Regions from separate parts of the Rathayibacter sp. AC451 genome, predicted to be linked through region 1. Evidence: predicted binding sites of a transcription regulator. Region 1 holds the regulator's gene; the other holds the start of a gene.

Region 1 (11,332 bases):
GCGGGTCGCTCGAGGCGGCGGGGTACGTCCCGGCCGACGGCGCCGAGGCCGACGTCGTCGTCATCAACACCTGCGCCGTGCGGGAGAACGCCGACAACAAGCTCTACGGGAACCTCGGCCACCTCGCCTCGGTCAAACGCCGCCACGAGGGCATGCAGATCGCCGTCGGCGGCTGCCTGGCGCAGAAGGACAAGAACGTCATCCTCGACAAGGCCCCGTGGGTCGATGTGGTCTTCGGCACCCACAACATGGGCGCTCTGCCGAGCCTGCTCGAGCGCGCCCGCCACAACGAGGAGGCGCAGCTCGAGATCCTCGAGTCGCTCGACGTCTTCCCGTCGACGCTCCCCACCAAGCGCGACTCGACCTACAGCGGGTGGGTGTCCATCTCGGTGGGCTGCAACAACACCTGCACGTTCTGCATCGTCCCCTCGCTCCGCGGCAAGGAGAAGGACCGCCGTCCCGGCGACGTCCTTGCCGAGATCCAGGCCCTCGTCGACGACGGGGCCATCGAGGTGACCCTCCTCGGGCAGAACGTGAACTCCTACGGCGTCGAGTTCGGCGACCGCCAGGCGTTCTCGAAGCTGCTGCGCGCCGCAGGCACTGATCGACGGGCTCGAGCGGATCCGCTTCACGAGCCCCCACCCCGCGGCCTTCACCGACGACGTCATCGACGCGATGGCCGAGACTCCGGCCGTCATGCCTCAGCTGCACATGCCCCTGCAGTCGGGGTCCGACCGGGTGCTCAAGGCGATGCGCCGCTCGTACCGCTCCGAGCGCTTCCTCGGGATCCTCGACCGGGTGCGGGCGCGGATCCCGCACGCCGCCATCAGCACCGACATCATCGTCGGGTTCCCCGGCGAGACCGAGGCCGACTTCGCCGAGACGCTGCGCGTGGTCGAGGAGGCGCGCTTCGCCTCGGCGTTCACCTTCCAGTACTCGATCAGGCCCGGGACCCCTGCGGCGACGATGCCCGACCAGCTGCCCAAGCAGGTGGTGCAGGAGCGCTACGAGCGCCTCGTCGCCCTGCAGGACGCGATCAGCGAGCAGGAGAACCGCACGGTCGTCGGCCGCGAGGTCGAGGTGCTGGTCGCCACGGGGGAGGGTCGCCGCGACGCCGAGACGCACCGCCTCAGCGGTCGTGCCGAGGACAGCCGGCTCGTCCACTTCGACGTGCCCGCCGGTTCGGAGCAGCCGCGGCCCGGAGACGTCGTCTCGGTCCTGGTCACCCGTGCCGCTCCGTTCTACCTGCTCGCCGACTCCCCGGACGGAGCGCCGCTGCGCATCCGCAGGACCCGGGCGGGCGACGCGTGGGACCGCGCGCAGACGGAGTCGTGCGGCGTGCCGTCGACCGGCGGCACCGGCGCGCCGCGGGTCTCCCTCGGCCTGCCGGCGCTCCGCGCGCGGCCGGCGGCGCTGACGACTCCGATCTACGACGCTCTCGATGGCGAGCGCTGAGGCGGGAGCACCCGAGCTGATCGCGGTCGTCGGGGCCACGGGCACGGGCAAGTCCGAGCTCGCCCTCGATCTCGCCGAGCGGGTGCGCGCGGCCGGCCGGTCGGCCGAGATCGTCAACGCCGACGCCATGCAGCTCTACCGCGGCATGGACATCGGGACGGCGAAGCTCCGTCCCGACGAGCGGCGCGGGATCCCGCACCACCTCCTCGACGTCCTCGACGTCACCGAGGAGGCGTCGGTCGCGCGCTACCAGTCCGAGGCGCGCCGCGTCGTCGACGAAGTGCTGGCGCGCGGGGCCCTGCCGATCCTGGTCGGTGGCTCAGGTCTGTACGTCTCGAGCGTCGTCTTCGAGTTCTCGTTCGCGGGCACCGACCCCGAGGTGCGCCGAGCGCTCGAGGAGACGGCGGAGCGCGAGGGCGCGGCCGTCCTGTTCGAGCGCCTGCGCGCCGTGGACGAGGTCGTCGCTGCTCGGATCGGCCCGCACAACGTCCGCCGCATCGTCCGCGCCCTCGAGATCACCGAGCTCACCGGCACCCCGAACAGCGCCCTGATGTCCGACGAGCCTGACCTCTGGCGGCCGGCGGAGCTGCTGTTCCTCGAGGCGCCCCGCGACGTCCTGGTGCGCCGGCTTGACGAGCGGGTCGAGCGGATGTGGGCCGACGGCGTGCTCGACGAGGTGGAGCGGCTGGTGCCCCTCGGGATCGAGCGAGGCGTCACCGCGAGCCGCGCGATCGGCTACGCCCAGGCGCTCGGGCAGCGTGCGGGCGAGCTCTCGCGGGAGGAGGCGATCGCCTCGACGCAATCGCTCACCCGCCGCTACGCCCGGCGGCAGAACAGCTGGTTCCGCCGCTACCGCGACGCCCACCGCCTCCCGTCGGGAGCACCGGATCTGGCGGCACGGGCCGCGGTCGCAGCCCAGCTCGACGACTCCGCTCCTCGCTAGGCTGTCCGCCATGACGATCGAGCTGCACTTCACCAAGGGCCAGGGCACCGGGAACGACTTCGTGCTCTTCAGCGACCCCGACGGTGAGGTGGACCTCACTCCCGCGCAGATCGCGATGATCTGCGACCGGCACTTCGGCGTCGGAGCCGACGGGATCATCCGCGCCGTGCGCTCGAGGGCGATCGCCGAGGGTGCGGCCTTGCTCGCGGAGGAGCCGGAGGCCGAGTGGTTCATGGACTACCGCAACGCCGACGGGTCGATCGCCGAGATGTGCGGCAACGGCGTCCGTGTCTACGCGGCGTTCCTCCTGGCGAGCGGCCTCGCCGAGCTCGAGCCGGGCGACACCCTGCCGATCGGCACCCGCGCCGGTGTGCGCGACCTCACGCGCAGCGGCTCCGGATTCCAGGTCGACCTGGGGCGCTGGGAGCTGGCGGGCGGCGAGCCGCTGGTGCGGGCCAAGGAGCTCAAGGTCGCCCGTCCCGGCCTCGGGATCGATCTCGGCAACCCGCACGTCGTCGTCGCCCTCAGCAACGACGAGGAGCTCGACTCCGCCGATCTGACCTACATCCCGCAGGTCGAGCCGGAGCCCGTGGACGGTGCGAACATCGAGTTCGTCGTGCCGGGGGAGCCGCTGATCCACGACGGGATCGGCCGCATCCGGATGCGCGTCCACGAGCGGGGCAGCGGGGAGACCCTCAGCTGCGGCACCGGCGCCGCGGCGGCCGCCCTCGCGGTGCGCTACTGGGCGGGAGCCCGTGCGCCGCAGTCGTGGCGCGTCGACGTCCCGGGCGGCACGCTCGGAGTCACGATGTTCGCCACCGAGGAGGGCGAGCACGTGGGCCTGTCCGGTCCGGCTGATCTCGTCTACACCGGCACGATCCGCATCGACTGACGCGGGAGTCAGGCCGAGCGGGTGGTCCGCAGGATGCGGAAGCCCTTGGCGCTGCCGACCCGTTCGACCTCGAGCCGCTCGTCGAAGGCCTCGACGAGCCACTTCTGCAGCGAGTCGGACCCGAGGTTCCTCTGCACGACCAGCCACCCGTCGGCTCCGGTAGCCAAGCGGGGGAGCCAGCGCTCGAGCAGCGCGTGCAGCTCCTCCTTGCCGATGCGGATCGGCGGGTTCGACCAGATCGAGTCGAACCGCACGTCCGCGGGAACATCCTCCGGCAGGACGGCGTTGACATTGGTGACGCCGAGTTCCTCGCAGTTGCGACGGACCAGCTCGAGCGCCCGCTGATTGACGTCCACCGCCCACACCCGGGCGTCCGGAGCGCCGAGGGCGAGCGAGAGAGCGATCGGGCCCCAGCCGCAGCCGAGGTCCAGCAGATCCCCGCTCGCGGGAGGCTCGGGGACCGCGTCCAGCAGGACGCGGGTTCCGAGATCCACGTGGCCGGGGCTGAACACGCCTCCGGCGGTGGTCAGCTCGAGGTCGCGGCCCGCCAGACGGGCCGTGATCCTGCGGGGCCGGATGTCACCGTCGGGCGTACTCGTGAAGTAGTGCTCGGCGGCCATGAGAAGTGAACCTATCAAGACCTGAGGAGTTAGTGTTATCCGGATGACGGAAGACCTGAACGAGACCGGCACGACCGAGGCCGTGGACGTCGTCTCGAGGGTCCTGGCGAACGCGCAGTCGCGGTCGGCGGGATACTCGCGCTTCGTCTCGGGCGGCGCCCAGGCGCTGCAGACGTCGGGCCACGGGGGCGAGGACTCGGACGGCGAGCAGTTCGACCGCGAGGACCGGCAGGCCCTGCGCCGCGTCGCCGGCCTGTCGACCGAGCTCGAGGACGTCACGGAGGTCGAGTACCGCCAGCTGCGCCTCGAGAACGTGGTGCTGATCGGCGTGTACTCGCAGGGCTCGCTCGAGGACGCCGAGAACTCGCTGCACGAGCTCGCCGCTCTCGCCGAGACGGCGGGGGCGACCGTGCTCGACGGACTGCTGCAGCGCCGTCCGCACCCCGACCCGAGCACGTATCTCGGCAAGGGCAAGGCCCAGGAGCTCGCCGGCGTCGTCGCGGCCCTCGGCGCGGACACCGTCGTGGCCGACACCGAGCTCGCCCCGAGCCAGCGCCGTGCGCTGGAGGACGTGGTGAAGGTGAAGGTGATCGACCGCACCGCGGTGATCCTCGACATCTTCAGCCAGCACGCCAAGAGCCGGGAGGGCAAGGCGCAGGTCGAGCTCGCCCAGCTCGAGTACCTCCTCCCGCGACTGCGCGGATGGGGCGAGTCGATGTCCCGCCAGGCCGGTGGCCAGGTGGGCGCGGGTGCCGGCATGGGCTCGCGCGGACCGGGTGAGACGAAGATCGAGCTCGACCGGCGTCGCATCCACACCCGCATGGCGCGACTGCGCAAGCAGATCACCGCGATGAAGCCCGCCCGCGAGGCCAAGCGCGCGAACCGCAAGCGCAACGCCGTCCCGTCGGTCGCGATCGCCGGCTACACCAACGCCGGCAAGTCGAGCCTGCTCAACCGGATGACCCACGCGGGCGTCCTCGTCGAGAACTCGCTGTTCGCCACGCTCGACGCCACGGTCCGGAAGGCTCAGACGGCCGACGGCCGCCTCTACACGTTCGCCGACACCGTCGGCTTCGTGCGGGCGCTGCCCCACCAGCTGGTCGAGGCGTTCCGCTCGACGCTCGAGGAGGTCGCCGACTCCGACATCATCGTCCACGTCGTCGACGCCTCGCACCCCGACCCCGCGGGGCAGATCGCGACCGTCCGCGACGTGATCGGCGAGGTGGGTGCGCGCAGCATCCCCGAGATCATCGCCTTCAACAAGTCCGACCTGGTCGACGAGGGCGCTCGTCTGGTCCTCCGCGGCCTCGCTCCGGACGCGGTCTTCGTGTCGGCGAGGACGGGTGAGGGCATCGACGAGCTGCGCTCCCGCATCGCCGAGATCCTGCCCGAGCCGAACGTCGAGCTCGATCTGCTCGTGCCGTACGACCGCGGCGACGTGATCTCGCAGCTGCACCGCAGCGGCAGGATCCTCGCGACCGCCTACGTGGACGGCGGCACCCGCGTGCAGGCCCTGGTCCACCAGGACCTGGCGGGCCCGCTGGCCGAGTTCACCGCTCCGGCGCCGGCCGTCGAGGCCTAGCAGCACCACCCGAGCGCCCGCGCTCCCCGAGGAGGGGGGCGCGGGCGCTCCGTCGTTCCGGACACGTCCGACCGCTCTGCACAACGCCCCGCGACACACTCCGTCACGCCCGGTCACACCGCGTCACGCGCCTCGACGGCGCGGCGGAGCCGTTCCTACTGTGGACCCCGGAGCGCCACCCGGCGCCTGGAGCGACAGCCGAGCCCGGCACCCGCCCCACCGATCACACGCTGTGGAACGGAGGGCCCGCTGTGCCGTCGACCCGCTCGGAGACCCCTCCGGACACGCACTGTCCGACTCCGGTCCCCTTCTCCTTCGAGGTCTACCCGCCTCGCACCGACGCGGCGACAGCGGCTCTCGTGCGCACGGTCGACCTCCTCGCCGCGGCGGGCCCGTCGTTCATCTCCGTCACGTACGGCGCGGGCGGCTCGTCCCGGCGTGCCTCGCTCGAGCTCCTCCGCCACATCCGGCAGCACACCTCCGTCGAAGCCCTCGCCCACCTGACCTGTGTGGGGTCGACAGCCGCGGAGGCGGGTCGGCTCGTGCACGAGTTCCTCGAGGCGGGCGTCTCCCGGTTCCTCGCGCTGCGCGGCGATCCTCCCGCGGACACGGCCGACGGCGAGCCGTTCCTCGGCGAGCTGGGCAGTGCCGCGGAGCTGGTGCAGCTCATCCACCGTGTGCAGGCCGAGCGCGAGCCCTACGCGGCGGTCGCCGTTCCAGGATCGACGGCGCTGCGAGTGGATCCGGCGTCGCGCCCGCGCGCCCAGGTGGCGGTCGCGGCGTTCCCCAACGGGCACCCCCGCTCGCGGTCGTCGTCGCAGGACATCGACGCGCTCCTCGCGAAGGAGGCGGCGGGGGCGTCGTTCGCGATCACGCAGCTCTTCTTCCATCCCGCCGACTACGTGCGCTTCGTCGAGAGGGCGCGAGCCGCCGGCGTGCGCATGCCGATCATCCCGGGCGTGATGCCGGTGACCAGCCCCGGCCGCCTCCGCCGGATGCTCGAGCTCAGCGGGGAGGACCTGCCCGCCGAGCTCGCGATCGCGCTCGACGTCGAGCCCGACGACGAGGCGCGCACGCGGATCGGAGTCGAGCACGCGGCGGGCCTCGTCCGCACGCTGGTCGAGTCCGGAGCGCCCGCCGTCCACCTGTACGCCTTCAACCGGCACGAGGCGGTTCTCGCCGTCCTCGCCGAGAGCGGCCTCCTGGCTGCTCCCGCCCCGACCACGACCCTCACCACGGAGAGAGCATCATGACGACGACCGCACCCGACTTCCCGACCGGCACGATCCTGGGGTACCCGAGGATCGGCCGCAGGCGCGAGCTCAAGAAAGCCGTCGAGGCCTTCTGGAGCGGTGCCGCGACAGCCGACGAGCTCGAGCGCGAGGCCGCCGGCCTGCGAGCCGCGACCCGCGAGCGGCTCGTCGCTCTGGGACTCGGACGCACCGACTCCTCGATCCCGGAGGCGCACTCCTTCTACGACCAGGTCCTCGACACCACCGTCGCCGTCGGCGCGATCCCCGAGCGCTTCGCCGATCTCGCTGCCGACGGCTCGCTGGACCTCGCCGGCTACTTCACGCTGGCCCGCGGCGACGGTGAGCGCGCTCCGCTCGAGATGACCAAGTGGTTCGACTCCAATTACCACTACCTCGTGCCGGAGATCGGGCCCGAGACGTCGTTCTCGGCGTCGGACGACCGCCGGGTGCGCGAGGTGGAGGAGGCTCGGGACGCCGGCTTCGTCACCCGTCCCGTGCTCGTGGGACCGGTGACCTACCTCCTGCTCGCGAAGTCGACGGACCGGGCCCCGGCGGGGTTCTCCCCCCTCTCCCGTCTCGCCGATCTCCTCCCGGTCTACGTCGAGCTCCTGGCCCGGCTGCGCGCGGCGGGCGCCGACTGGGTGCAGCTCGACGAGCCCGCGCTGGTCTCGGAGTCGGTCGATGCGCCGCGAACGGAGGTGCTCGATGCCGTCCGCGAGGCGTACCGCGTGCTCGGCGGTGCGGTCGACCGTCCGGCGCTGTTCGTCGCGGCTCCCTACGGCGATCTCCGCGACGCCCTGCCGGTGCTCGCCGCGTCGGCCGTGGAGGCCGTCGGAGTCGATCTCGTCAAGGGATCGGCGCCCGCGCCCACCCCGGGGCTCGAGAGCACGGTGCTGGTCGCCGGCGTCGTCGACGGGCACAACGTGTGGCGGGGCGACCTCGCGGCGGCCCTCGAGACGGCCGAGGGCCTGCGACCGCTCGCGGGCGGCCTCGCCGTGTCCAGCTCCACGTCCCTCTTTCACGTCCCGCACGACGTGACGGACGAGCCGGATCTGGACCCGCGCCTGGCGTCCTGGCTCGCGTTCGCCGATCAGAAGGTCGAGCAGATCGCCGTCCTCGCCGAGGGGCTCCTCGCCGGCGCGGCGGCCGTCGAGCGGCCGCTGCGCGAGGCCACCGCCGCGCTCGAGGACCGTCGCTCCGCTCCCGGAGTGCGCGACGGCGCCGTGCGGCAGCGTGCGGCACGACTCACCGTCGACGATCACCGCCGAGTCCCCTACGAGGAGCGCGAGGCGGCGCAGGAGCAGTCGCTCGGCCTCCCGGTGCTCCCCACCACGACGATCGGCTCCTTCCCCCAGACGCGGGGGATCCGCACCGCGCGGGCCGCTCTGACGCGCGGCGAGCTCTCGCACGAGCAGTACATCGAGCGCATGCGCGACGAGATACGGCAGGTGGTGGCGCTCCAGGAGGAGATCGGCCTCGACGTGCTGGTGCACGGGGAGCCCGAGCGCAACGACATGGTCCAGTACTTCGCCGAGAACCTCGACGGGTTCGCCGTCACGCGCAACGGCTGGGTCCAGTCCTACGGGAGCCGCTGCACGCGTCCGTCGCTGCTCTGGGGCGACGTCTCGCGGCCCGCGCCGATCACCGTCGAGTGGTCGAGCTTCACCCAGTCGCTCACCGAGCGGCCGGTCAAGGGCATGCTCACCGGGCCGGTGACGATCCTGGCCTGGTCCTTCGTCCGCGACGACCAGCCGCTGGCGGACACGGCCGTGCAGGTGGCGCTGAGCCTCCGCGACGAGATCGCCGACCTCGAGGCCGCGGGCATCCGCATCGTCCAGGTCGACGAGCCCGCCCTCCGCGAGCTCCTGCCGCTCGAGAAGGCGGATCAGCCGGACTACCTCGAGTGGTCCGTCGGGTCCTTCCGGCTCGCGACGGCCGGAGCCCGCGCCGCGACGCAGATCCACACGCACCTCTGCTACTCCGAGTTCGGCGTGGTCATCGACGCGATCGACCGGCTCGACGCCGATGTGACGAGCATCGAGGCTGCGCGCTCCCGGATGGAGGTCGTCGTCGACATCGAGCGCTCGGGCTTCGCCCGGGGCATCGGCCCGGGCGTCTACGACATCCACTCCCCGCGGGTGCCGGGCGTCGAGGAGGTCTCGGACCTCGTCGGAACCGCGCTCGGCTCCATCCCCGCGCGGCAGGTCTGGATCAACCCGGACTGCGGCCTCAAGACGCGCGGGTACGACGAGACGGTCGAGTCGCTGCGCTCCCTGGTCGCGGCGGCGGCCGAGGCGCGCCTCGCGCTGACGGAGGCTGTCGTCTAGAAGAGCTCTCACGACGAAGGGGGCGGACGGCGCGCAGCCGTCCGCCCCCTTCGTCGTCGGCGCTCAGACGGAGCGCAGGACCGCGACGATCTTGCCGAGCACCTCGGCCTCGTCGCCGAGGATCGGCTCGAAGTTCGAGTTGCGGGGGAGCAGCCAGGTGTGCCCGTCTCGCTGGCGCAGGACCTTCACCGTGGCCTCGCCGTCGAGCATCGCCGCGACGATCTCGCCGTTCTCGGCCGTGCGCTGCGACCGCACGACGACCCAGTCGCCGTCGCAGATCGCGGCGTCGATCATCGACTCGCCCACGACCTTGAGCATGAAGAGCTCGCCCTTGCCCACCAGCTGGCGCGGGAGGGGGAACACCTCGTCGATCTGCTGGTCCGCCGTGATGGGGACTCCGGCGGCGATCCGCCCGACCAGCGGCACCATCGCGGCGTCGCCGACCGTCACGCTCGACTCGAACGACCCGTCGTCCTCGGTCGAGCTCGGCACGTCGATGAGGATCTCGAGAGCGCGCGGGCGGTTCGGATCGCGGCGGAGGTAGCCGCTGAGCTCGAGCTGGTTCAGCTGGTGCGTGACGCTCGAGAGCGAGGCGAGGCCGACCGCGTCGCCGATCTCGCGCATGCTCGGCGGGTAGCCCCGGCTCGACACCGAGCGCTGGATCGCGTCGAGGATCGCGAGCTGCTTCGCGCTCAGGTTCTTCCGGCGGCGTCCGGTGCCCTGCTTGGCCTTGGCGGTCTGCGCGTCGCTCACGTGATCCTCTCTCGGCGCGCACCCCGCGTGCGCGCCCGCCCGGGTTGCGGTCGATCGCCGATGTCGGTGGTCGCTGCTGTACTACCAGCGGGCTCTCGAAACTGTATCCGGCCAGGGTTCCCGTTCGAAACATTCGTTCGAGTGTGTCGCGCGTTCTCGGCAACGGATACGACGCGTCAGGCTCTTGCCTCCCGCTTTCTTCGAAGATATATTCGGAACAGAGGTTCGGGGGCGGCCTCCCGGCCGAGGTCCGCCCCGAATCCCTGCTGAAAGGAGCGATCCCCATGATCGATCAGCACACCCACCAGCACAGCACCGCCGCCCTCGACGGTGCCGACGCGCAGCGTCCTGCCGTCGTGCGCACTCGACTCCGGATCACCCGCCGCGGCCGAGCCGCCCTCTCGGTCCTCGGAGCGCTCCCGCTCATCGCCGGCGCCTTCGCGTTCGGGCTCAACGGTGGAGGAGCGGTCGCCTCGGCCGAGACCTCCGAGGTCGAGTTCCAGTACGTGACGGTGCGCGCGGGGGAGTCGCTCTGGTCCCTCGCCGAGGAGATCGCACCCGACAGCGACCCGCGCGATGTCGTCTCCGACATCGTCTCCCTCAACCAGCTCTCGAGCGCCGGCCTCGAGCCCGGGCAGCGCCTCGCCGTCCCAGGCGCCTACGAGCTGGTCCGCTGAGCGGAGCGCCGGCTCGGCTCGACTCTGCGGCGGGCCCTGCCTCCTCGACGGGCGCCGCTACCATTCCCTGGTGACGACTCTCGACGACCTCCCTCTCCGTGACGACCTCCGCGGCAAGCTGCCCTACGGCGCTCCGCAGAAGGTCGTCCCCGTCGCCCTCAACGTCAACGAGAACACGCACCCCGTCCCCGACGACGTCATCGCCGACATCGTCGAGCGGGTGTCGGTCGCTCTGCGGACCGTGAACCGGTACCCCGACCGCGAGTTCCGCGAGCTGCGGGACTCGCTCGCCGGTTACCTCGGTCACGGACTGACCGCCGACAACATCTGGGCGGCGAACGGATCGAACGAGGTGCTGCAGCACATCCTGCAGGCCTTCGGCGGACCGGGTCGCTCGCTCCTCGGCTTCGCCCCGACCTACTCGATGTATTCGATCCTCGCCTCCGGCAGCGGCACCGAGTGGATCCCCGCGCCCCGGCAGGCCGACTTCGAGGTCGGAGCCGACCACGCGGCGGAGCAGGTCCGCCGTGCGCAGCCGGACATCGTCTTCCTCTGCGCGCCGAACAACCCGACGGGCACACCCCTGCCGCTCGCGACCATCGAGGCCGTGTACAACGCGACCTCCGGGATCGTCGTCGTCGACGAGGCGTACGCCGAGTTCGGCGGCCGGGACGCCGACACCGCCCTGAGCCTGCTCCCCGGCCGCCCCCGACTGCTCGTCTCGCGCACGATGAGCAAGGCCTTCGCCTTCGCCGGCGTGCGCCTCGGCTACCTGGCCGCCGACCCCGCGGTCGTCGACGCCCTCCGGCTCGTCCGCCTGCCGTACCACC
Region 2 (11,332 bases), 310 kb from region 1:
GATCTCGCCGGCCTTGGGCCGGTAGTCGACGGTCTGCGTCATGCCTCGGTCTGTCCGTCCGCGCCGGTCACTCGAGGATCTCGGCGAGGAACGAGCCGGTGTGGCTCTCGGGCACCTTCGCGACCTTCTCGGGGGTGCCGATCGCGACGACCTGGCCGCCGCCGGCACCGCCCTCGGGTCCCATGTCGATCAGCCAGTCGGCCGACTTGATGACGTCGAGGTTGTGCTCGATGGTGATGACCGTGTTGCCCTTGTCGACCAGGCCGTTGAGCACGAGCAGGAGCTTGCGGACGTCCTCGAAGTGCAGACCGGTGGTCGGCTCGTCGAGCACGTAGACGCTCCGCCCGTTGGAGCGGCGCTGCAGCTCGGTGGCGAGCTTGACGCGCTGCGCCTCCCCGCCCGAGAGCGTGGTGGCGCTCTGCCCGAGCCGGACGTAGCCGAGGCCGACGTCGACGAGGGTCTTCAGGAAGCGGTGGATCGCCGTGATCGGCTCGAAGAACTCGGCCGCCTCGGCGATCGGCATGTCGAGGACCTCGGCGATGCTCTTGCCCTTGTAGTGCACCGTGAGGGTGTCGCGGTTGTACCGCGCTCCCCCGCACACCTCGCAGGAGACGTAGACGTCGGGCAGGAAGTTCATCTCGATCTTGATCGTGCCGTCTCCCGAGCACGCCTCGCAGCGGCCGCCCTTAACGTTGAAGCTGAACCGGCCCGGCAGGTATCCGCGGGCCTTCGCCTCGGTCGTCTCGGCGAAGAGGTTGCGGATGCGGTCGAAGACGCCCGTGTAGGTCGCCGGGTTGGAGCGCGGGGTGCGGCCGATCGGGTTCTGGTCGACGTGCACCACCTTGTCGAGGTTCTCGAGACCGGTGACGCGGGTGTGCTTGCCCGGAACCTTGCGGGCGCCGTTGAGCTGGTTGGCGAGCACCCGGTAGAGGATGTCGTTCACGAGCGTGCTCTTGCCGGAGCCCGAGACTCCCGTGACCGCGACGAACGCGCCGAGGGGGAACTCGACGTCGACCTTCTGCAGATTGTTCGCCGACGCCCCGACCACCTTGATGACGCGCTTGCGGTCGATCTTCCGGCGCTTCTCCGGCACCTCGATCGACTTGCGTCCGGAGACGTAGTCGCCCGTGAGGGAGTGCGTGTTCTGGAGCAGCTCGGCGTAGGAGCCCGAGTGCACGACCTTGCCGCCGTTGACGCCCGCGCCCGGTCCGATGTCGACGATCCAATCGGCGGTGCGGATGGTGTCCTCGTCGTGCTCGACGACGATGAGCGTGTTGCCCAGGTCGCGCAGCTTGATGAGGGTGTCGATGAGGCGGCGGTTGTCGCGCTGGTGCAGGCCGATGCTCGGCTCGTCGAGCACGTAGAGCACGCCGGTCAGGCCGGACCCGATCTGCGTGGCCAGGCGGATGCGCTGCGCCTCACCGCCCGAGAGCGATCCCGCGGCCCGCGAGAGGTTGAGGTAGTTGAGACCGACCTCGATCAGGAAGTCGAGGCGGGCCTTGATCTCGCGGAGCACCTGTGCGGCGATGTGCGCCTCGCGGTCGGTCAGCTCGAGCCGGCCCATGAACTCCTGGGCGTCGCCGAGGCTCAGGTCGGCGACATCGGCGATGCTCGCTCCGTGCACGAGGACCGCGAGGACCTCGGGCTTCAGGCGCGTGCCCTTGCAGACCGGGCACGCGACCTCGCGGAGGAACTCGGCCCAGCGCGAGCGCTGGACGTCGGTCTCGGCCTGCACGTACTGCCGCTCGATGTAGGGCACCACGCCCTCGAAGCCCGACGTGTAGCTCATCTCACGGCCGTAGCGGTTCTTCCACTTGACCTTGACCTCGAAGTTGTCGCCGTGCAGGACGGCCTGCTGCACCTCGGAGCTCAGTCGCTTCCACGGGGTGGACAGCGAGAACCCGAGATCGCGCGAGAGGCCGTCGAGCAGCTTCTCGTAGTACTGGAAGAGGCCCTTGCCCTGCGTGGTCCAGGGGATGATGACGCCCTCGGCGATGCTGAGGTCGGGGTCGCCGAGCAGGAGCTCGTCGTCGACGGACATGCGGGTGCCGAGGCCGGAGCACTCGGGGCAGGCGCCGAAGGGCGCGTTGAACGAGAAGGTGCGCGGCTCGATCTCGGTGAGAGAGATCGGGTGGTTGTTGGGGCAGGACAGCTTCTCGGAGTAGGTGGTCCACGCGCCGTCGCCCTCGCCGTCGACGAAGTTGATCTGCACGATGCCGTCGGTGAGGCGCAGCGCGGTCTCGAGCGAGTCGGTGAGGCGCCCGAGGATGTCGGGGCCGGCGACGAGGCGGTCGACCACGACCGAGATGTCGTGCTTGAACTGCTTCTTGAGCGTCGGCGGATCACTGAGCTGGATCAGCTTGCCGTCGACCATGGCGCGCGAGTAGCCGCCCGCGGTGAGCTCCTTGAAGAGGTCGACGAACTCGCCCTTCTTCTGCGAGACGACGGGACTCAGGATCTGGTACCGCGTGCCCTCGTCGAGCTCCATGAGCTGATCGGCGATCTGCTGGACGGTCTGCGCCGAGATCTTCTCGCCGCAGACGGGGCAGTGCGGAACTCCGATGCGCGCCCAGAGCAAGCGCATGTAGTCGAAGATCTCGGTGATCGTGCCGACCGTCGAGCGCGGGTTGCGGTTCGTCGACTTCTGGTCGATCGACACCGCCGGGCTGAGGCCCTCGATGAAGTCGACGTCCGGTCGGTCGACCTGACCCAGGAACTGACGCGCGTACGCGGAGAGCGACTCGACGTAGCGGCGCTGCCCCTCCGCGAAGATCGTGTCGAACGCGAGCGAGGACTTGCCGGACCCGGACAGGCCCGTGAAGACCACCATCGAATCGCGCGGGATCTCGAGGTCGACGTCCTGCAGGTTGTGCACCCGGGCGCCGCTGACCACCAGCTTCGAGACGGAGTCGTCCAGCTGGGAGACGAACCGATGGGGGTGGTGGGAGTGCTCGGAGGGAGCGGGAGCAGGGTCTTTGACAGCGTTCGAGATCGACACCTCGAAAGTGTATGCGGAGCCACCGACATCGCCGGCTGGCGTTCGCTGGGCGCTGATCCGCCCCCTCCGAGCTTGCGGATCAGGTCAGGTGACCGGCCTTCTCCATCTGCCGCAGCTCGCGCTTGAGCTCCGACACCTCGTCGCGCAGGCGCGCCGCGAGCTCGAACTTCAGCTCGCCCGCCGCCTGCAGCATCTGACCGTTGAGGTCGCCGATGATCGCCTCGAGGTCGTTGCCGCCGTTGGCGGCGAGACCCTGGCGGCGCAGGTTGGGGGTGGGGCTCTTCTTCTTCGCGTCGCGGCCCGCGAGCAGCTTCGCCGTGTCGGCGCCCTCGCGGGCGAGGACCTCGGTGATGTCGGCGATCTTCTTGCGCAGCGGGGTCGGGTCGATCCCGTGCTCGAGGTTGTACGCCACCTGCTTCTCGCGCCGTCGATCGGTCTCGTCGATCGCGAGCCGCATCGAGTCAGTCACCTTGTCGGCGTACATGTGCACCTCGCCGGAGACGTTGCGGGCGGCGCGGCCGATGGTCTGGATGAGCGAGGTGGACGAGCGGAGGAAGCCCTCCTTGTCGGCGTCGAGGATCGCGACCAGCGAGACCTCGGGGAGGTCGAGTCCCTCGCGCAGCAGGTTGATGCCGACGAGGACGTCGTAGACGCCGGCGCGGAGCTCGGACAGCAGCTCGACTCGGCGGAGCGTGTCGACGTCGGAGTGGAGGTAGCGCACGCGGACGCCCGCCTCCGTGAGGAAGTCGGTGAGCTCCTCGGCCATCCGCTTGGTCAGGGTCGTGACCAGGATCCGCTCGTCGCGCTCGGTGCGGCGCTTGATCTCCTCGAGGAGATCGTCGATCTGGCCCTTGGTCGGCTTGACGACGATCTCGGGATCGATGAGGCCGGTGGGGCGGATGATCTGCTCGACGATGCCGTCGGCGATGCCCATCTCGTAGCGGCCCGGGGTCGCGGAGAGGTAGACGGTCTGACCTACGCGGTCCTTGAACTCCTCCCACTTCAGCGGGCGGTTGTCCATCGCGGAGGGAAGACGGAAGCCGTGCTCGACGAGCGTGCGCTTGCGGGACGCGTCGCCCTCGTACATCGCACCGATCTGCGGCACGGTGACGTGCGACTCGTCGATGACGACGAGGAAGTCGTCCGGGAAGTAGTCGAGCAGGCAGTGGGGGGCCTCGCCCGACTGGCGGCCGTCGATGTGGCGGGAGTAGTTCTCGATGCCGGAGCAGAAGCCGATCTGCTGCATCATCTCGAGGTCGAAGGTGGTGCGCATCCGCAGGCGCTGCGCCTCGAGGAGCTTGTTCTGCTTCTCGAGGTCGGACAGGCGCACCTCGAGCTCCTGCTGGATGGTGTCGATCGCCCGGTGCATGACATCCTGACTGGCGACGTAGTGCGAGCCGGGGAACACCGAGACGGAGTCGAGCTTGCGCACGATGTCGCCGGTCAGCGGGTGCAGCGTGTAGAGCGCCTCGATCTCGTCGCCGAACATCTCGATGCGGATCGCGAGCTCCTCGTACATGGGGATGATCTCGATCGTGTCGCCGCGGACGCGGAAGGTGCCCCGGGCGAAGTCGACGTCGTTGCGCGCGTACTGCATCGACACGAACTTGCGGATGAGTCGATCGCGGTCGACCCGCTGCCCGACCTGCAGGGCCACCATCGCCTCGAGGTACTGCTCGGGCTGACCGAGGCCGTAGATGCACGAGACCGTGGAGACGACGATGACGTCGCGGCGGCTGAGCAGGGAGTTCGTCGTCGAATGGCGCAGGCGCTCGACCTCGGCGTTGACCGAGCTGTCCTTCTCGATGAAGGTGTCGGTCTGCGGGACGTACGCCTCAGGCTGGTAGTAGTCGTAGTACGACACGAAGTACTCGACGGCGTTGTTCGGGAAGAGCTCGCGGAACTCGTTCGCGAGCTGCGCGGCGAGGGTCTTGTTGTGCGCCAGGACGAGCGTGGGCCGCTGCACGGCCTCGACGAGCCAGGCGGTGGTCGCGGACTTGCCGGTGCCGGTGGCGCCGAGGAGGACCACGTCGGTCTCGCCGGCGGTGATGCGCGCGCTCAGATCGGCGATGGCGCGGGGCTGGTCACCGCTCGGCTTGTATTCGCTGACGACCTCGAACGGGTGCACGGCACGGGTTGGCTCCATGAGTCGAAGCGTAGCCGCGACCACCGACACCCGACGCGGCGTGCGCTCCGGGCGAACGCCTCCCCCGCCGACACGCTCACTGCGTCCGGCTCAGCTCCGCCCACAGCTCGTCGGCGCGGGCGAGCGTCTGCTCCAGCGATCCGCTCGAGTCGAGGACGCGGTCGGCCAACGCGAGCCGCTCCTCGTCGCTCGCCTGAGCGGTGACGCGGGAGCGCGCCTCCGTCTCGCTGAGGCCTCTGAGGGCGATCAGCCTCTCGATGCGCGTCTGCTGCGGCGCGTGCACGACGACGACCTCGTCGAACTCGGCCGAGCCCCTGCCCTCGGCGAGCAGGGGGACGTCGTAGACGACGACCGCCGCCGGGTCCGCCGCACCCGCCTCGGCGAAGAGCCGCTGCGACCGCTCCGTCACCGCGGGATGGGTGATCGCGTTCAGATCGGCGCGCGCAGCGGCGTCCGAGAAGATCACCGCTCCGAGGGCCGCGCGGTCGAGCGTGCCGTCCTCACGGATCATCGGTGCCCCGAACCGCTCGGCGATGGCCTCGAGAGCGGGCTCCCCCGGTTCGACGACCTCGCGGGCGAGACGATCGGCGTCGACCACCACGGCTCCGTGCTCGGCGAGGCGGCGGGCGACGGTCGACTTCCCCGAGGCGATGCCTCCGGTCAGGGCTACGAGATGCACGCGGCCACCCTACCCAGCGCCCCCGGGAACGCCGAACGGCCGGCCCCCGAGGGGACCGGCCGTTCGTGGAGTGCACTCGATCAGTTGTTCGAGGACAGCTTCTCGCGCAGTGCGGCGAGCGACTCGTCATCGGCGAGGGTGCCGCCGGTGGTCGACTCGTTGGTGAAGCCGCCGCCGACCGAGACGCCCTCGGAGACGGTGGCCGCCTCCTCCTGCGACTTGGCGACCTGAGCCTTGTGGGCCTCCCAGCGGGCCTGCGCCGCTGCGTACTCGAGCTCCCAGGCCTCGCGCTGCGACTCGAAGCCCTCGCGCCACTCGTTGGTCTCCGGGTCGAAGCCCTCGGGGTACTTGTAGTTCCCCTGGTCGTCGTACTCGGTGGCCATGCCGTAGAGCGCCGGGTCGAACTCGGTGCCCTCGGGGTCGACGTTCTCGTTCGCCTGCTTGAGCGAGAGCGAGATGCGACGGCGGTCGAGGTCGATGTCGATGACCTTGACGAACACCTCTTCGCCGACCGACACGACCTGCTCGGCGAGCTCGACGTGCTTGCCCGACAGCTCGGAGATGTGGACGAGGCCCTCGATGCCGTCCGCGACGCGGACGAACGCACCGAACGGGACCAGCTTCGTGACCTTGCCCGGGGCGACCTGGCCGATCGCGTGGGTGCGGGCGAAGACCTGCCACGGGTCCTCCTGGGTCGCCTTGAGCGAGAGCGACACGCGCTCGCGGTCGAGGTCGACCTCGAGGATCTCGACGGTGACCTCCTGGCCCACCTCGACGACCTCGGAGGCGTGCTCGATGTGCTTCCAGGAGAGCTCGGAGACGTGGACGAGACCGTCGACGCCGCCGAGGTCGACGAACGCACCGAAGTTGACGATCGAGGACACGACGCCCTTGCGGACCTGACCCTTGTGCAGGTTGTTCAGGAACGTGGTGCGGCTCTCGGACTGCGTCTGCTCGAGGAGCGCACGGCGCGACAGGACCACATTGTTGCGGTTCTTGTCGAGCTCGAGGATCTTCGCCTCGATCTCCTGGCCGAGGTACGGCGTGAGGTCGCGGACGCGGCGCAGCTCGATGAGCGAGGCCGGAAGGAAGCCGCGGAGGCCGATGTCGACGATGAGCCCGCCCTTGACGACCTCGATGACCGAACCGGTGACGACACCGTCGGACTCCTTGATCTTCTCGACGTCGCCCCATGCGCGCTCGTACTGCGCACGCTTCTTCGAGAGGATCAGGCGACCCTCCTTGTCCTCCTTCTGCAGGACGAGGGCTTCGACGCTGTCGCCCACGTTGACGACCTCGGAGGGGTCGACGTCGTGCTTGATGGAGAGTTCGCGCGAGGGGATGACGCCCTCGGTCTTGTAGCCGACGTCGAGGAGGACCTCGTCGCGGTCGATCTTCACGACGGTGCCTTCGATGAGGTCTCCGTCGTTGAAGAACTTCAGAGTCTTTTCGACCGCGGCAAGAAAGTCTTCAGCAGACCCGATGTCGTTGATCGCGACCTGCTTGGCTGCCTTTTCGGTCGTTGCGGTTGTCATTAAAGGGATGCTCCAGGATGGATGGGTATCGGGCGGCGGGCACCGGCGCGGCTCTCGACGCGACCGAGTGGTGACCACCGCGGTGTATGAGGGGATGTGCCGTCGTCCGGCGGCGGCTCCGACGCGACCGGGCCGTGACCCGGAGCCTCTTCGCACGCCGTGGCACGGCGGCGCCACAAACGTGACGGTCAAGCCTATCGAACCCGGGAGCGCAGTGGCAATCGCCCGCGGTTCCGCTCGGAGCGATCCGGGAGCGGCACTCCCGGACAGGATCAGGACGCGAGACTCGCGCGCAGAGTGTCGAGGCCGACCCCGCCGAGATCGAGGGCGCGGCGGTGGAACGCCGCGAGCGAGAACGCGTCCCCCTCGCGGGCCGCGGCGTCGTCGCGCAGCTGCTCCCAGATCCGCTGGCCGACCTTGTAGGACGGCGCCTGTCCCGGCCAGCCCAGGTAGCGGTTCACCTCGAAGCGGATGAACGCGTCGTCCATGTTCACGTTCCGCCTCATGAAGGCGAGGGCCGACTCCGCGGTCCAGATCTCGTCCGTCCCCGGCATCCGCTTGCCCAGGTGCACGCCGATGTCCAGGACCACGCGCGCGGCGCGCATCCGCTGGCCGTCGAGCATGCCGAGGCGGTCGGCCGGGTCGTCGAGGTAGCCGAAGCCCTCCATGAGCCGCTCGGCGTAGAGCGCCCAGCCCTCGGCGTGACCCGAGCTGCCGGCGAGCTGCCGCCGCCAGGTGTTCAGGCTCGCCCGGTTGTACACGGCCTGACCCACCTGCAGGTGGTGACCGGGGACGCCCTCGTGGTAGACGGTCGTCAGCTCCCGCCAGGTGGCGAACTCGGTGACGCCCTCGGGCACCGACCACCACATCCGTCCCGGACGCGCGAAGTCGTCGCTCGGGCCGGTGTAGTAGATCCCGCCCTCGTGCGTCGGCGCGATGAGGCACTCGAGCCGCAGAAGCTCCTCGGGGATGTCGAACGCCGTCTCCGCGAGCTCGCGGACGGCGCGGTCGCTCGTCTCCTGCATCCAGCGCTGCAGGGCGTCGACGCCGTGCAGCGTGCGGGACGGGTCGGCGTCGAGGTGGGCGATGGCCTCGGCGACCGAGGCGCCGGGCAGGATCTCCCGGGCGATCGCCTCCTGCTCGGCCGTCATGCGGGCGAGCTCCTCGATCCCCCACTCGTAGGTCTCGTCGAGGTCGACGACCGCTCCGAGGAAGCGGCGGGACTGGAGTGCGTAGTGCTCGCGGCCGACGGCGTCCTGCTCGCTCGCGGCGGGATCGAGCTCGCTGCGGAGGAATCGCTCGAGCTCGCCGTAGGCGGCGGCGGCGCGCCTCGCGCCCTCCTCGAGCCGACCGGCGAGCGAGGCGGGCAGGGATCCCTCGGCCGGCGCCGCGTCGGCGGCGAGCTCGGCGAAGAAGCCGCGGGGCGCCGCGACCTTCGCGGCCTGCTCGGCGACGAGGCCGACCTGGCGACGTGCGGGGACCACTCCCCTGCGGATGCCTTCGCGCAGGGTCTCGGCGTACCCGGTGAGCGCGGAGGGCAGGGCGTGGAGGCGCTCGGCGACGTCCTCCCAGTCGCTCACCTCGGCGGTGGGCATGAGATCGAAGACATCGCGCAGCTCCTGCGCCGGTGAGGCGATGACGTTGAGATCGCGCAGCGGCAGACCCGCCTCGTGCGCCTCGAGCGCCAGCCGGAGCTCCGCACCGAGATCGGCGACGGTGACGCGGTCGACGGCGTCGACGGGGGCTGCGGCCTCCAGCTCCGCCAGCGCGGCCGCCGTCGCGGCACGGGAGCGCTCGAGTCCGTCCGGCGACAGATCGGCGAGGCCTCCCCCCGGCCGTCCGAGCCAGGTCCCCACCGCGGGGTCGAGCTCGACGAGGGTGTCGACCCAGCGCTCGGCGACCTGGTCGACGGCGGAGGGCTCACGGGGATTCGCAGTCATGCTCCGAGCCTAGCCAGGACGCGTGGGCGCCCGTCGCGAGCCGTCAGTGCGCGGCGGCGTCCCAGTTCGCCCCGTGCCCGACCTGGACCTCGAGCGGGACCGACAGATCCGCGGCGTGCGCCATCCGGTTCCTCACGACCGCCTCGAGGGCCTCCTCCTCGCCGGGGGTGACATCGAAGATCAGCTCGTCGTGCACCTGGAGGAGCATCCGCGAGCCCAGGCCCTGCTCGTCGAGATCGGACTGCACGCCGATCATCGCGATCTTCATGATGTCGGCGGCGGAGCCCTGGATCGGCGAGTTCAGGGCCGCGCGCTCGGCGTTGTCGCGCAGCACGCGGTTGGCGCTCTGCAGGTCCGGGAACGGCCGGCGGCGGCCGAAGATCGTCTCGGTGTAGCCCGTCTCGCGCGCCTGCTCGACGACGCTGCGCAGGTAGTCGCGCACCGCGCCGAAGCGGACGAAGTAGTCGGTCATCAGCTGCTTGGCCTCGGCGCTCGAGATCCGGAGCTGCTTCGACAGGCCGAAGGCGCTGAGTCCGTAGGCCAGACCGTAGGACATCGCCTTGACCTTGTTGCGCATCGCCGAGGTGACGTCGCCGGGCTCGACGCCGAAGATCCGCGACCCGACGAAGCGGTGCAGGTCCTCGCCGCTGTGGAACGCCTCGATGAGCCCGGCGTCGCCCGAGAGGTGCGCCATGATCCGCATCTCGATCTGCGAGTAGTCCGCGGTGAGCAGGGTGCTCGCGTCGTCGCTGTGCACGAACGCGGTGCGGATCCGGCGCCCGACCTCGCTGCGCACCGGGATGTTCTGCAGGTTGGGATCGTTCGAGGAGATGCGGCCGGTGGCCGTCCCTGTCTGGTCGTAGCTGGTGTGGATCCGCCGGTCGGGCGTCACCGACTTCTCGAGGGTCTCGATGATCTGCTTGAGCTTGGTCGCGTCCCGGTGCTCGAGCAGGAGGCCGAGGAACGGGTGCGGGTGCGACTCCTGCAGGTCGGCGAGAGCGGAGGCGTCGGTCGTGTAGCCCGTCTTCGTCGCCCGGGTCTTCGGCATCGCGAGCTCCTCGAAGAGGACCTGCTGGAGCTGCTTCGGCGAGCCGAGGTTCATCTCGTGGCCGATCTCGGCGAACGCGCGGCTCGCGAGGTCGGCGGACGTCGTGGTCAGCTCGCCGCGGAGCCGCGCGAGCACCTCGGGATCGATCGCCACGCCGGTCAGCTCGACGGTCGCGAGGACCTGCACGATCGGCAGCTCGATGTCAACGAGGACCGACAGCATGCCCTCGCCGAGCATCTCGGTGAGGACGCCGACGAGGCGGAACGCGTACCACGCCTCGGTCGCGGAGCTCATCGGCTCGACGGTCGGCACGAGCTGGTTCGGGTCGCCCTGCGCCATCGTCTCGTCGAGGTACTGCGAGACCTGCGCGGGCAGCGTCGCCGCGTGGCCCGTGGGCTGCAGGAGCCACGCCGCGATGCGGGTGTCGAACGCCAGGCCTGCGACCGGGAGGCCGGCGGTGCGCAGCGCCTTCACCTGCGGCTTCGCGTCGGCGAAGTACTTGGGCGCGTCGCTCGCCAGCCACTGCTCGAGGCCCGTGTAGTCGGGGCGGTCGGCCGCCCAGGGGACGAACGCCGACTCCTTCTCGACCGACAGGCCGATGCCCTCGAGGCCGTCGGGGCCGACCTGCGCCTGGACGGCGACGGGGGTCGTGCCCTTGGCCGAGACCGTGTCGAGCCAGTGCGCGAGCTCCTCGTCGACCATCGTCCGCACCGCGGGCGCCGCGGTCGTGACGGTGTCGCCGGCGAGCGCGGCGGCCGCTCCCTCGACGCCCTCGTCGGCGGCGATCGTGAGGACGCGCTCCTGGAGGGTCTTGAACTCCAGGCGCGAGAAGATCTCGCGCACCGCGTCGGGGTCGATCGGCTGCCGGGCGAGGTCGGTCGGGCCCAGCGGCAGCTCGACGTCGGTGACGAGGCGGTTCAGCCTGCGGTTGCGGAGGGCGTTCTCCTTCTGCTCGCGCAGCTTCTCTCCGACGACGCCCTTGATCT

What was found. Region 1 encodes LexA, which represses DNA repair genes until DNA is damaged. Its sites were predicted from a motif close to TCGAACANNTGTTCGA; they were not measured.
Positions count from the first base shown of each region.
Region 2: a site for LexA is predicted at 3,000-3,015, ahead of uvrA (excinuclease ABC subunit UvrA). Genes of this name have one in related genera too.

Region 1 covers NZ_CEEDBD010000001.1:1,217,102-1,228,433, reverse strand. Annotated here, with positions in the region: partial or broken gene miaB (tRNA (N6-isopentenyl adenosine(37)-C2)-methylthiotransferase MiaB) at 1-1,455, shown strand, start outside; gene miaA (tRNA (adenosine(37)-N6)-dimethylallyltransferase MiaA) at 1,442-2,398, shown strand; gene dapF (diaminopimelate epimerase) at 2,409-3,290, shown strand; gene AC0CID_RS05795 (class I SAM-dependent methyltransferase) at 3,299-3,910, opposite strand; gene hflX (GTPase HflX) at 3,954-5,492, shown strand; gene AC0CID_RS05785 (methylenetetrahydrofolate reductase) at 5,852-6,745, shown strand; gene metE (5-methyltetrahydropteroyltriglutamate--homocysteine S-methyltransferase) at 6,742-9,072, shown strand; gene lexA (transcriptional repressor LexA) at 9,136-9,825, opposite strand; gene AC0CID_RS05770 (LysM peptidoglycan-binding domain-containing protein) at 10,110-10,502, shown strand; gene AC0CID_RS05765 (histidinol-phosphate transaminase) at 10,573-11,332, shown strand, end outside.
Region 2 covers NZ_CEEDBD010000001.1:907,225-918,556, forward strand. Annotated here, with positions in the region: gene uvrC (excinuclease ABC subunit UvrC) at 1-42, opposite strand, end outside; gene uvrA (excinuclease ABC subunit UvrA) at 68-2,917, opposite strand; gene uvrB (excinuclease ABC subunit UvrB) at 3,078-5,144, opposite strand; gene coaE (dephospho-CoA kinase) at 5,221-5,823, opposite strand; gene rpsA (30S ribosomal protein S1) at 5,904-7,358, opposite strand; gene AC0CID_RS04325 (DUF885 domain-containing protein) at 7,631-9,298, opposite strand; gene polA (DNA polymerase I) at 9,342-11,332, opposite strand, start outside.